DNA from 3 places in the Vibrio ziniensis genome. Region 2 is predicted to be linked to each of the others. Evidence: predicted binding sites of a transcription regulator. Region 2 holds the regulator's gene; each other region holds the start of a gene.
The links. Region 2 encodes CRP, which controls carbon source genes, mostly activating them, when cyclic AMP is high. Its sites were predicted from a motif close to TGTGANNNNNNTCACA; they were not measured.
Positions count from the first base shown of each region.

Region 1: a site for CRP is predicted at 2,600-2,615, ahead of deoD (purine-nucleoside phosphorylase). Genes of this name have one in related genera too.
Region 3: a site for CRP is predicted at 2,032-2,047, ahead of nagE (N-acetylglucosamine-specific PTS transporter subunit IIBC). Genes of this name have one in related genera too.

Region 1 covers NZ_CP049332.1:364,715-369,005, forward strand. The annotation lists gene phrB (deoxyribodipyrimidine photo-lyase) at 1-654, opposite strand, end outside; gene G5S32_RS16670 (MerR family transcriptional regulator) at 651-1,457, opposite strand; gene G5S32_RS16675 (YbgA family protein) at 1,447-2,400, opposite strand; gene deoD (purine-nucleoside phosphorylase) at 2,731-3,441, shown strand; gene G5S32_RS16685 (IS1 family transposase) at 3,510-4,291, shown strand, end outside.
Region 2 covers NZ_CP049331.1:285,716-290,006, forward strand. The annotation lists gene astD (succinylglutamate-semialdehyde dehydrogenase) at 1-674, shown strand, start outside; gene G5S32_RS01265 (DUF1338 domain-containing protein) at 810-1,604, shown strand; gene crp (cAMP-activated global transcriptional regulator CRP) at 1,810-2,442, opposite strand; gene G5S32_RS01275 (phosphoribulokinase) at 2,683-3,552, opposite strand; gene G5S32_RS01280 (YheU family protein) at 3,648-3,857, opposite strand; gene G5S32_RS01285 (hydrolase) at 3,964-4,291, opposite strand, start outside.
Region 3 covers NZ_CP049331.1:902,374-906,664, forward strand. The annotation lists gene nagC (DNA-binding transcriptional regulator NagC) at 1-544, opposite strand, end outside; gene nagA (N-acetylglucosamine-6-phosphate deacetylase) at 547-1,683, opposite strand; gene nagE (N-acetylglucosamine-specific PTS transporter subunit IIBC) at 2,163-3,737, shown strand; gene glnS (glutamine--tRNA ligase) at 3,991-4,291, shown strand, end outside.

The DNA.
Region 1 (4,291 bases), on a different replicon from region 2:
TTGGCAAAAGGTTCTTAACTGAGCTCGAATCGTTTCAAAATCCGCAGCCCACTGAGAGCTGTCTTCTCTTGGATAGCTAAATGGTTGTTCTTTGCTCCAGAGAAGCCCCTGTACTTCATCTGGCAACACCATCTCCGGCGCACTTTGAGTTGGTTGGATTCTTGGAATACTTGCTGCAGAAAGCCAAGCTTTCTTAAACGGTGTAAATACCTTGAAGTATTGACCTTGTTTATTCAGCAAACTGCCCGCGGGAACAATGCATTTGTCGTGTAGAGATAACCAATCAATACCTTGCTCAGCCAAAGCGATTTGAGCCAGCTTATCTCGTTTCTGCTCATTCACTTCATATTCTTGATTAACCAACACTTCACTTGCACTGAACAGCTTCGCTATCTCGGAAATTCGCTGTGCAGAATGCGCAAAGTCGGAAACTTCAGAATAAAGCAGAGGTATGTTTAGAGCCTGAAGCTCCTTTTGAAGTTCATCAAGGCGGCGATAGATCAGATCAGCCTGACGAGGTGCCATATGATGCTGTTGCCACTGCTCTGGTGTTGCAATGAAAACTGCAGTAACGGGTTCTCCGCTTGCAATCGCATTGTTAAGAGCCGTGTTATCAACCGATCTTAAATCTCGGCGCAACCAAACCAGCTTCACGAGCTCAATCCGCTTAACGTATTGAGAACATCAGATAAATAGCATTGATCGTTAAAATGATTTCGTAGTTTACTAATCGCATTCATCTGAGAGTCAGGAAGTGACTTGTGAGAGAACAAAGCTAATGTGCTGTAGGCATCAATTGCTTCATGCCCAACAAGACCAGAAACATCATCTACCCCGTCTAGGAAAGTCACGTTGTATCCCTTTTCTGACCAAGTCACAGCCCATAACCAAGCAAGCAAACTGCCTACAGGGTCATAACTAACACAGAGGCACTTACCTTTGTGAGCAGCTTTATTCTCTGCTTCGAGTATGGATGAAAGCTTATTGATCATCAGAGATTGAAACAGTCCTTTTTGTAATGATCGCCAAGGTCCTTTCACTCGCTCTAAGGCATCAATCACTGGAAATACAAATTGAGTTTCAACAATATCCAGCGGATATTCTTTCATTACGGTAGCAATCAGATTTTCAGACTTACCACGATTAAGCTGTGACAGAGCAGTCAGCAGCTGTTCACACTCTTCAAGTTGTAAACGCGCATCTTCCTGGAATTCATCTGAAGCAACACCGCCTTTGAGCAGCTCACTCACTTTACCAATGGAAACGCCTTTAGCTAACCAGCCCTGAATTTCTTTAATGCTGTCGATGTTTTCTTGATTAAACAGACGGTGACCTTTTTCGGTTCTTTGCGGCTGAACCAGGTTGTAACGTCGCTGCCAAGCACGCAATGTGACGGGCTTAACTCCGGTTAATTCTGCTACTTCACGAATAGCGTATAGCTTTTGTTCATAAGCCATAGCGTAACTTCAACTCCTGTGGATAGGGATCCAGATAACGTTGTTGGATGAGGTACGCATCTGGATACAAGGACAAATAATGTTTGATAATGGTTATCGGCGCCAAAAGTGGCAAAATGCCCTTTCTATAATCATGAATAATTTCTGTCAGCTCTTTTTTCTGAGACTTATCGAGCGAACGCTTAAAATAGCCTTGAAGGTGCATCAACACATTGGTGTGATTTTTTCTGCTCGCCCTTATTTTCAAAGCTTGCATAAGCCCCAACCGGTAAAGTTCTATAAACTCATCAGTGGTGTAGTTTGTCACATTGGCCACTAGTCTTCCCAGTTCTCGATAAGAAAGTGGGTGGTGCGCCATCAAAGTGAGTTTGTAACGGGAATGAAAGGCCACAACTTTACCTGCGGTCGCTTCCTGACCAAGAGTCTGGTAAAAATCATGCAAGCAATAGACGCGAGTAATAAAGTTTTCTTTCAAAACAGCGTCATTGAGCCTTCCATCTTCCTCAATAGGAAGCCATGGCATTTTTTCCATTAACTTCTGAGTGTAAAGGCCAATACCACTTTTCTCAGCTTCGTGGGATTTGTAGACCTTAACTTTTTCCATGCCACAAGAAGGAGACTTGGCACAAACAATATAACCACACAACGGCTGCTGCATGAGCTGATCTATTTTTTGCTCTGAATACTGTAACAAGCCTGCGGTGTGATCTTTTGAAGGATCCTTTGTTTCAACCAGAGCTATACGCTCTTCATTTGAAACTAAGCGAATTGGTGGTCGTGGTACGGGTAATCCCATTCCAACTTCAGGGCAGACTGGAACAAACTCAAAGTATGGCAAAAGTTCTTTAATCACAAACTGACTGGCTTTATGTCCAGAATCAAAACGCACTTTTTGTCCCAGAACACATGCACTAATGCCCAATAAGATAGGTGACTGAGCCATATTAGCCCCCCTCAACTCCCAGACCAATAATTAATATTATACAAAAATAAACTTTGTATAATTTATAGCATATCCAAGACTAGTTATACAATTTTAAATTTCGTACAAATTATGCCAACATTTTCCCAAATCGATTGCTTTATCACTTTCAACATAAATCGTTATTAAATATCCACCTAAGTAATCCGATCGCCTTTTTTGTGACAAAAATCTCAAGAAACCTTATTATTACTCATTAGTATTGCCTCAACAGACAAATCCTAAGTCAACAGAAATAGTAATTTGATATGCAATGCTGTTTAATTGACTGAACATTTTTGGAGAACAATGATGGCAACCCCACACATTAACGCGCAACCTGATGATTTCGCTGAAACAGTTCTGATGCCTGGTGACCCGCTTCGTGCAAAATTCATCGCAGATACTTACCTTGAAGACGTGAAGCAAGTGTGTGACGTACGTAATATGTTCGGTTACACAGGTACATACAAAGGCAAAAAAGTTTCTGTAATGGGTCACGGCATGGGTATCCCTTCATGCTGTATCTACGTTCACGAACTGATTGCTGAATATGGTGTGAAAAACGTCATTCGTGTAGGTAGCTGTGGTGCAGTACGTGACGACGTAAAACTGATGGACGTTGTTATCGGTATGGGCGCATCAACGGACTCTAAAGTTAACCGCATTCGTTTTAGCAACCACGACTTCGCAGCTATCGCTGACTTCGATCTACTAGAAACAGCGGTAGCTCAGGCTCGTGCGCAAAAAGTAGATGTAAAAGTAGGTAACATTTTCTCTGCTGACCTGTTCTACACTCCAGAGCCAGAAATCTTCGAAAAAATGAAAAAACTTGGCATCCTAGGTGTGGATATGGAAGCTGCGGGTATCTACGGTGTGGCTGCCGATTTAGGCGCTCGTGCACTGACCATCCTAACGGTTTCTGACCATATCCTACGCGGCGAGAAACTCAGCGCTGAAGACCGTCAAAAATCTTTCCACGAAATGATGCAAGTGGCACTTGAAACTGCTATCAAGATGTAATTTCACATTTATCAAAAGGTTGCCGAGTAGCGCGCTTGGTAACCCCCAATATTCCCGAGGGGGAGATCGTGTCGACCGACCAATTACCTGCGGACGCTGATGGCTTGCAGCTCAACTTTTGTAAAACATTGGCGTGTGACAACTTTGGTTTGAGCGATGCAGAACGGTATGTTTTGCAACGTGCAAATCCTAAGCGTCCAACGATGGTTTGTCGTGAGTGCGGTGCTTTCCCCCCCTTACTTAACAATAAAGAAGTCTTAAACGAACTGGTTCGTTTACGTCAACTTCATAGCGACGGCTTACCGGCTTGTCGTAATCTCGAATGTGAAAACGCTGGGCTTTCCGTCCATATTCACAAACATCTTTATCATGCCTTTGGCTATAGCGGCGATCGTCAACGTTATCGCTGCAAATCTTGTCACTCTACCTTTGTCGATAAATGGTCTGGATCTAATAAGAAATTATTATTCCAAGAAACCTTATTCGGATTACTTTTCATGGGTTATTCGGTACGAGAAATTTGTCGCAAACTCAATATCAATCCCAAAACCTTTTATGACCACATCGACCACATTGCGAGTCGCTGTCGTAGAAAGTTGGCGATGATTGACGCTCGTTGGGTAAACCATGCGAAAAGTTTCCAATTCTCTTCGCACTACATGCCGTTGCAACCTAAAAGCAGCAATGGTGTGCTTTGGATTGCCACTGGTGATGCAAACACCGGCTATATCCTCTGTCAGCATGTTAACTACTCAACCAAAGAAGAGCCTGTAGGTTCTGTTGATCACAACCCTTATGAATTTCCGGCGAGATTCGTTTCAAGAGAACATTCTTCAGAAGCGAACGTACC
Region 2 (4,291 bases):
CGGTTTATACAATCATACAATCTGCATTTATCAGTGCCGGTCAACGTTGTACTTGTGCACGTCGTCTATACATCCCTGTGGGGGCGAAAGGTGATGAGTTGGTTGCTCGCTTAGTAGAAGCAACGAAGAAGCTTCGTATGGATCAACCATTTGCTGAGCCAGCACCGTTCATGGGTCCACAAATCTCTAAAGCGGCGGCAGACTTTATTTTGAATGCACAAGCTCACCTTCAATCTCTGGGCGGTAAGAGCCTTGTTGAAGCGCAAAGTAAAGGTGCTGCTTTTGTATCACCGGGCATCATTGATGTTACGCCAATCGCCCAACTACCTGACGAAGAATACTTCGGCCCATTACTGCAATTGGTGCGTTACGAAACACTAGAGCAAGCAGTAGAACTGGCGAACGATACTCGTTTTGGTCTGTCTGCTGGTCTTGTGACTACCGACGATGCCGAGTGGGAATACTTCGTAGACCACATTCGTGCAGGTATCGTTAACCGCAACCGTCAGCTAACAGGTGCGAGTGGCGATGCTCCATTTGGTGGCCCTGGGGCTTCAGGTAACCTACGTCCAAGCGCATTCTACGCAGCGGATTATTGTGCATACCCAATGGCGTCAATGGAAGGTTCTGCAACCGAGCTTCCTGCGACACTAAGCCCAGGTGTAGAGCTATAACAAAATTATTCAGGCTTCACGAAAGGTGAAGCCTGTTTACTAATAACGTCAGAATAAATAATCACTTAATAGTACTTGGCTTAAATAAGCTTTTTCCAATCCAATACGTCGTGTTCATGCAGCCAAGGAGGCACTATGACGCCAGAAGTTCTGTTTCAATCACTGTGGAATGACTACATTACTCGCCTTTGTCCTTCAGCCGATAAAGTTCATAGCTTGCTAGAAGAAGATGAAGCGCTAATCAATGACCATATTGCACTACGAACCTTCAATGTTGCGCCTCTTGGTCTAGAAACGTTAGCAAAGCCTTTCTTAGCTCTCGGCTATAAAGCGGTTGGTGACTATGTTTTTGAAAGCAAAAAGCTGGTCGCTAAACACTATGAGCATCCAGATCCGCTTCAGCCAAAAGTATTTATCAGTGAGCTGAAAGTAGAAGAGTGTTCACCACAGTTACAAGAGATTGTTGCCAAATTGGTTGCGAAGGTAGATGTAACAAAGCTCGAAGGCGATGCATTCCTTTACGGTGGTCGCTTATGGGATATTAGCTTTGCTGATTATCAAGTGCTAGCGCAAGAGAGTGAATACGCCTCTTGGTTAGCGGCTCATGGCTATGGTGCGAATCACTTCACGGTTAACGTTAATCAGCTCAAGGCATTTACTGAAGTGAAACAGGTGAATGATCATCTGCGCAATGCTGGCTTCACCATCAATGAGTCTGGCGGTGAAGTCAAAGGAACTCCTGAGGTTCTACTTGAGCAGTCTTCAACCATGGCAGATAAGGTATCCGTAACCTTCAGTGACAGCACTGAAACGGTTCCTGGTGGTTTCTACGAGTTTGCTAAGCGTTATCCAATGGCGAATGGAGAGCTTTATACAGGCTTTGTTGCGGCATCTGCAGATAAGATTTTTGAAAGTACCGATAGTAAATAGAACTGGATAATTTTCCTCCATTTCGAAAGGAGAAGAGTAATACCATTCTAGATAAAAATGATCAGATTGAGCATCGACGCCCATTCACTGATCAAGAAATTTTCCAGAATGGTATAGAGACCTGTGACTGAGAGACAGTAGAAAAAGGCAGAATAAAAAAGCCACCGCAAGGGTGGCTTTTGAATTTTTGTAATAGCGTTAACTATTAGCGAGTTCCGTAGACAACGATAGTCTTACCGTGAGCTGAAATTAGGTTCTGCTCTTCAAGCATCTTCAGAATTCGACCAACTGTCTCACGTGAACAGCCAACGATTTGGCCGATCTCTTGACGAGTAATCTTGATCTGCATACCGTCTGGGTGAGTCATTGCATCAGGTTGTTTCGCTAGGTTAAGTAGCGTCTGAGCAATACGGCCTGTTACGTCTAGGAACGCAAGGTCACCAACTTTCTGGCTTGTTACTTGTAGACGGCGAGCCATCTGACCTGAAAGACGCATCAAAATATCTGGGTTTACTTGGATAAGCTGACGGAATTTCTTAAATGAAATTTCCGCAACTTCACATGGAGACTTAGCACGAACCCATGCTGTACGCTCTTGACCTTCTTCAAACAAGCCAAGTTCACCGATGAAATCACCTTGGTTTAGGTAAGAAAGGATCATTTCCTTTCCTTCTTCATCTTTAATCAGTACCGCAACAGAACCTTTAACAATGTAGTACAAAGTTTCTGCTTTCTCGCCCGCATGAATTAGCGTGCTTTTTGAAGGGTACTTATGAATGTGACAATGTGAAAGAAACCACTCTAATGTTGGGTCGGTTTGAGGTTTACCTAGAACCATAATATCTCACTTCCTCTGCAGGGTACGCTTGCTGCTATCCATATTTAGCAAAGCTTAAAATAGGATTACTAGAATAAGAGGACTTTATGGTCGCTGCAAGCTATCTTATGTTTCGGTTAAGAATAGTATCCTTTTTCGGCAACTTTTTCTTGATTTTAATCGTGTCACTGCCGCGATTTTGTACGCAAAAATGTGCACATGGTCACGGTATCGAAACTAAACTCTAAAACAGTGTTTCGATTAGCCAATTTTCCCTGTCTCAATGAGTTGTTGTAGGATTGGTCTTACTATTAATTCCATAGCAAAACTCATTTTTCCACCTGGCACAACAATGGTATTGTGACGAGACATAAATGATCCATCTATCATTGCCAGTAAATATGGGAAATCGACATTTTTAATGCCTCGTAGGCGAATGACTACAAAACTTTCGTCCAGACTAGGGATACCTTTGGCATTAAGTGGGTTAGAGGTATCAACAGTGGGGACTCGCTGGAAGTTGATGTGGGTGCGTGAAAACTGCGGCGTAATGTAGTTCAAATAGTCGTCCATTGAACGAACGATGGAATCCATGACCGCTTCGCGAGAATGACCTCTGTCGCGTGTATCTCGAACGTATTTCTGAATCCACTCAAGGTTGACAATGGGCACCATGCCTATCAAGAAATCGACGTGCTGAGCTACATTGACTTCGCCGTCTACCACGCCACCGTGTAGACCTTCATAGAACAGTACATCGGTATTGGTTGGCAGGTCTTGCCAAGGCGTAAACGTACCGGGCATTTGATTATAGGGAACCGCTTCATCGAAGGTATGCAAGTAGCGTCGAATTTGACCTGTTCCGGCTTTACCGTATTGGCGGAAAAATTCGCTTAAAGTAGCAAAATCGTTCGCTTCTGGGCCGAAATAACTAATATGGCGACCCTGTTCACGGGCTTTACGAATTTCAATGTCCATTTCAGGGCGAGTGAAGCGGTGAAAGCTATCACCTTCAACCCAAGCGGGTTTGACACTCATCATATTGAACATTTTGCGGAATGCTTCTGACGTTGTAGTAGTGCCTGCACCTGATGAACCAGTTACGGCAATAATTGGGTGTTTTGCTGACATGACTAACCTTGTCCATAAATCCTAAGATAAGGCGCTGAAACATTGTCATCGCCCAAGCTGCAGCCACTATACCATGGAATTTCAGTTGTCACTGATTATCGATTAGTAACTTTGATATCAACACTTTCGTGTAACTCTGAATAAACGATAACCGCTTCACCACTCCTTAATAGGGCTTTTATTTGGTCTACTTTGTGCTTCAAAGAGATCTCAACTTCGCCGTAATCAGTCCCTTCTCTGAGCACAAACTCGCTGATGAGATTGTCTAACGTTTCGGGTGCAATTTCTTGCCAAGGTACGATCATAATTTACTCGTAAATCTAAATTGTATTGTTGCTGACTATAAAGAGTACGTTAGCTTATTACTTATTTACAGGTCTGCTATAACGCTTTATTGATCATGATGAAGGGTCATACTTCAATATCTTTTAAGCTTGCATAGTAAGCAGGTAATGCTTTTTCTAACCAAAATTCTGGTTTTAAAATACTTCCGGACACGAAACCGACGTGCCCACCTTGCTCAAATAAACGATAGTCGATGTTGTCAGGCAGGATAAATTTGGGAATCACAGCATCGTTCATAAATGGGTCATCTTTGGCATGAATGATCTGAGTCGGGACTTTGATTTGCTGTAGCTTATTGATGCCAGAGCACTTCTCATAATAGTCTTGTGAGTCCTTAAATCCATGCAGTGGTGCAGTAATTAAATCGTCGAAGTCGCTCAGGTGAGTGACACGT
Region 3 (4,291 bases), 620 kb from region 2:
TGTTTTTAATTATTTCACCTAAAGGCAAAGCATTAATTTTGACATTTGGCATGTATTCAACCACACCAGTTTCTGGATTCACCAAACCTGGTAAAGCGATGCCGATAGCAATAAGTTGGCTTATTGATGATGTATGTTGATTTGTGAAATTTTTAAGATGACTCAAAAGACCATCCACGAGTTCGCTCTGACTGGTATAGAGAAATTCTTGGAAATCAGAGGCAATCTCTTTGGCACCTAAGTTAAACAGGCTGAATTGGATATAGTCACGTCCTAAACGCACTGCGATTGAGTGGAATGGATCGACTTCAGTGGTCAGAGAGATTGCTCTCCGACCACCGGTAGAAGCTTGTTGGGCGACCTCTTTTATAAGGCCGCGCTCTAAAAGTTGGCGGGTTATTTTTGTCACACTTGCTGGAGCAAGTTGACTCACATCGGCAACCTGGATTCGAGAAATAGGACCTTGTTGGTCTATTAATCGATATACTGCAGCGCTATTTAGCTGCTTGACTAGATCTACGTTACCTATTTGTCCGCCATTCATTATTACTTATGCTCGTATTGTCCGTTAACCACAGTCGCTTTTACATTGAAGTCACGGTCAAAAACAGTCAGGTTGGCAATCATGCCTTGTTTAATACGACCTAATTTATGGTCAACCTTAATTGCTTTTGCTGGATACAAAGTAGCCATTCTTAGAGCTTCATCTAAAGCGATGCCGACATGCTCAACCGTATTTTGAACCGCTTCAATCATAGTAAGGGCTGAGCCGCCAAGTGTGCCGTTTTCATCGATACACTTGCCATCTTGGTAATATACTTTCTTACCGACAAAAATAAAGTAATCCATCTCAGCACCTGCAGGAGCTGTGGCATCTGTCACTAATACGAGCTTTTCACCTTTGATCTTATGGGCAATACGGATGTTTGCGTAATCAACGTGGAATCCGTCGGCAATAATGCCAGTGTAAACTTCTGGTGTGTCAAAAATAGCGCCCACAACACCAGGTTCACGACCTTGCATTGGTGTCATTGCATTGAACAAGTGAGTGGCGAAGGTAATACCGGACTCAAAGCCTTTACGAGCTTCCTGATATGTTGCGTTAGTATGACCAATAGAGACAACAATGCCTGCTTTGGCTAATTTCTCAATGTGTTGTGGGTTATTGTTCTCAGGAGCCAGAGTCACTTTGGTAATAACATCACTGTTTTCACACATCAAATTGATCATGGCTTCATCTGACTCGCGAATAAAGTCTACGCTGTGGATGCCTTTTCTCTCAATGTTCAGATAAGGGCCTTCTAAGTGAAGTCCTAGTGAATGATTGCTGTACTTTAGGCGATACTCGCGCTCTGCTGCAATGGCTTGGCGCATGTTGTCATCTGAAGAGGTAATAAGCGTTGGTAAGAAGCTAGTACAACCCGATTTCAGGTTAGCTAGGTGCATGGTATGGATAGTGTCTGCTGTAATTTCATCATTAAACATTACGCCGCCACAGCCGTTTAGCTGCAAATCAATAAAGCCCGGGCTCAGGTTTGCACCGTTAAGATCTTTGCGCTCTATGTCACTCGGAAGATTGTGTTCAGGGATAATGGCATGAATTGTATCAGCATTAATGATAACAGCATGATCAGTCAGTATATCGCTGCCTGTGAATACCTTACAGTTAGTTAGTGCGTACATAATTAACAAATCCTCGTCGATAGACATTCTATAATTTTAGGAGCGATAAACAGATATTGCCTTTAAAGAGTATGTGATGGGCTCACTCTTTACTAACTTTTATCAAATCGCGAAATATCTTTATGCTCAGCGGTCACCAAAAGGGAGCCCCCAGCTGATTATTAAGTGCCATATTTGCCCCATTTATGTAATCAGCAAATAGGTTTTTTATCGGTATAATCTCTTTTGATATAAGAGATTACATCACTTAGTTATTAGTCGCATAATACCGATAAATTAATGTTTTTTTATATTGTAAAATAAGTTTTATGATCTCGCTAGCAAAAACCTTGAATTATGCCTATTTGAGGTGATTACGGTCACAATTGATGAGCTTTTAATTTGCGGAGCAAAATTATTGTCATACACTGACTATGACTAAATTGGGCGACTAAAATAAGTTTGCCGATATTTATAAAATCCTATAGGGGGAACTTACGGTGAATATTCTTGGATATGCGCAAAAGTTAGGTAAAGCATTGATGTTACCTATCGCAACGCTACCCGTTGCAGCTATCTTATTACGTCTAGGTCAGGGCGACCTACTAGACATTCCATTTATGGCTGAAGCTGGTGGTGCAATCTTTGGACAGCTACCTCTTCTATTTGGCCTTGGCATTGCAATTGGTCTTTCTAAAGACGGTTCTGGTGCTGCTGGTCTAGCTGGTGCAGTTGCGTACTTTGTACTTACAGCAACAGCAAAAACAATTGATCCTTCAATCAACATGTCGTTCTTCGGTGGTATCTTTGCTGGTATTATCGCAGGCCACGCTTACAACGCTTTTCACGCTACTCGTCTTCCAGAATGGTTAGCGTTCTTCTCTGGTAAGCGTCTTGTTCCTATTATGGCAGGTCTTTTTGCACTTGTTGCAGGTGCGATCTCTGGTGTTGTATGGCCAAGCATCCAAGGTGGTCTTGATGCTCTTGCTCATGCAGTATCAACCTCAGGCTCGGTAGGCCAATTTGTTTACGGTACTCTAAACCGTGCGCTAATCCCTGTAGGTTTACACCACGTTCTTAACTCATACTTCTGGTTCGGTATGGGTACGTGTCAAGAGATCGTAGTAACAGGTGCTCAAGCGGCTGGTCAAGCGCTACCTGCGCTACAAAAACTTTGTGTAGATCCTTCAATTGCTAAAGCTCTAGTTGTTGGTCAAGAGCACACGTTTAACTTCCAAAATGCGGTAAACCCAGAAATCACTGCAGTTGTGAAAGAAGTGACTGAAACTATGAAGTCTGGCGACTTACACCGTTTCTTCGGTGGCGATAAGAGCGCTGGTGTATTCATGAACGGTTTCTTCCCAATCATGATGTTCGGTCTACCTGGTGCAGCTCTAGCAATGTACTTTGCAGCTCCAGCTGAGAAACGTCATCAAGTCGGTGGTGCGTTGTTCTCTGTAGCGTTCTGTTCATTCCTAACCGGTATTACAGAACCTCTAGAATTCATGTTCGTGTTCCTAGCTCCTGCACTATATGCAATGCACGCTGTGTTCACTGGTCTTGCTCTAGTTGTTGCAAACATGTTTGGTACACTGCACGGCTTTGGTTTCTCTGCTGGTCTGATCGACTTTGCTCTAAACTGGGGTCTAGCAACTAAACCTGTAACACTACTCATCATCGGTCTAGTGTTCTTCGCTCTGTACTTCTTTACCTTCACATTCGCAATCCGTACTTTCAACTTGAAGTCGCCAGGTCGTGAAGATGATGAAGAAACCGTTGTGGTACCTTCTAACTCAAGTGCTGATAAAGGTGAACTTGCTCGTCAATACCTTAAAGCTTTAGGTGGTCATGAGAACCTAACCACTATCGATGCTTGTATCACACGTCTACGTCTAACACTGAAAGATCGTTCAGTTGCTGACGAAGCTGTACTGAAAAAGTTAGGAGCTAAAGGTGTTGTTAAGCTAGGCGAAAACAACCTGCAAGTAATCCTTGGCCCACTAGCGGAAATCGTTGCGGGTGAGATGAAAGCAATCAGTACCACTGAAGACTTATCTGGCGTAAAACTACCATAAGAGCCATTGTCTTCAATAACGGACATTTTTAGGTAAAATTAAAGCCTTCGCCTTGTGCGAAGGCTTTTTGCTTTGTAAGAGCTTGGTTACAGAACAAGCGAAGTAATGATTATTTCCCAATTAATCCGCAGTTTTTATTGTGAAAAGACACAGAATTGTGGATCATTGAAAACAATATTTCTGTAAATTGTGGCTAAGTTGGCCCAGACAGGAAAACTTTCTGCCAGTATTAAATTATTTTGAGGTGCTATAGATGAGTGAAGCTGAGGCTCGTCCATCGAACTTCATTCGCCAAATCATAGATAAAGATTTAGCGGATGGTAAACACACTAGCGTGCATACTCGTTTCCCGCCAGAGCCTAACGGTTATCTGCATATCGGTCACGCTAAGTCGATTTGTTTGAACTTTGGTATCGCTCAAGACTATCAGGGCCAGTGTAACTTACGTTTTGATGACACAAACCCAGAGAAAGAAAACATCGAATACGTAGAATCAATTAAGAAAGATGTAAGCTGGCTAGGCTTTGAATGGTCTGGTGATATCTGCTATTCAT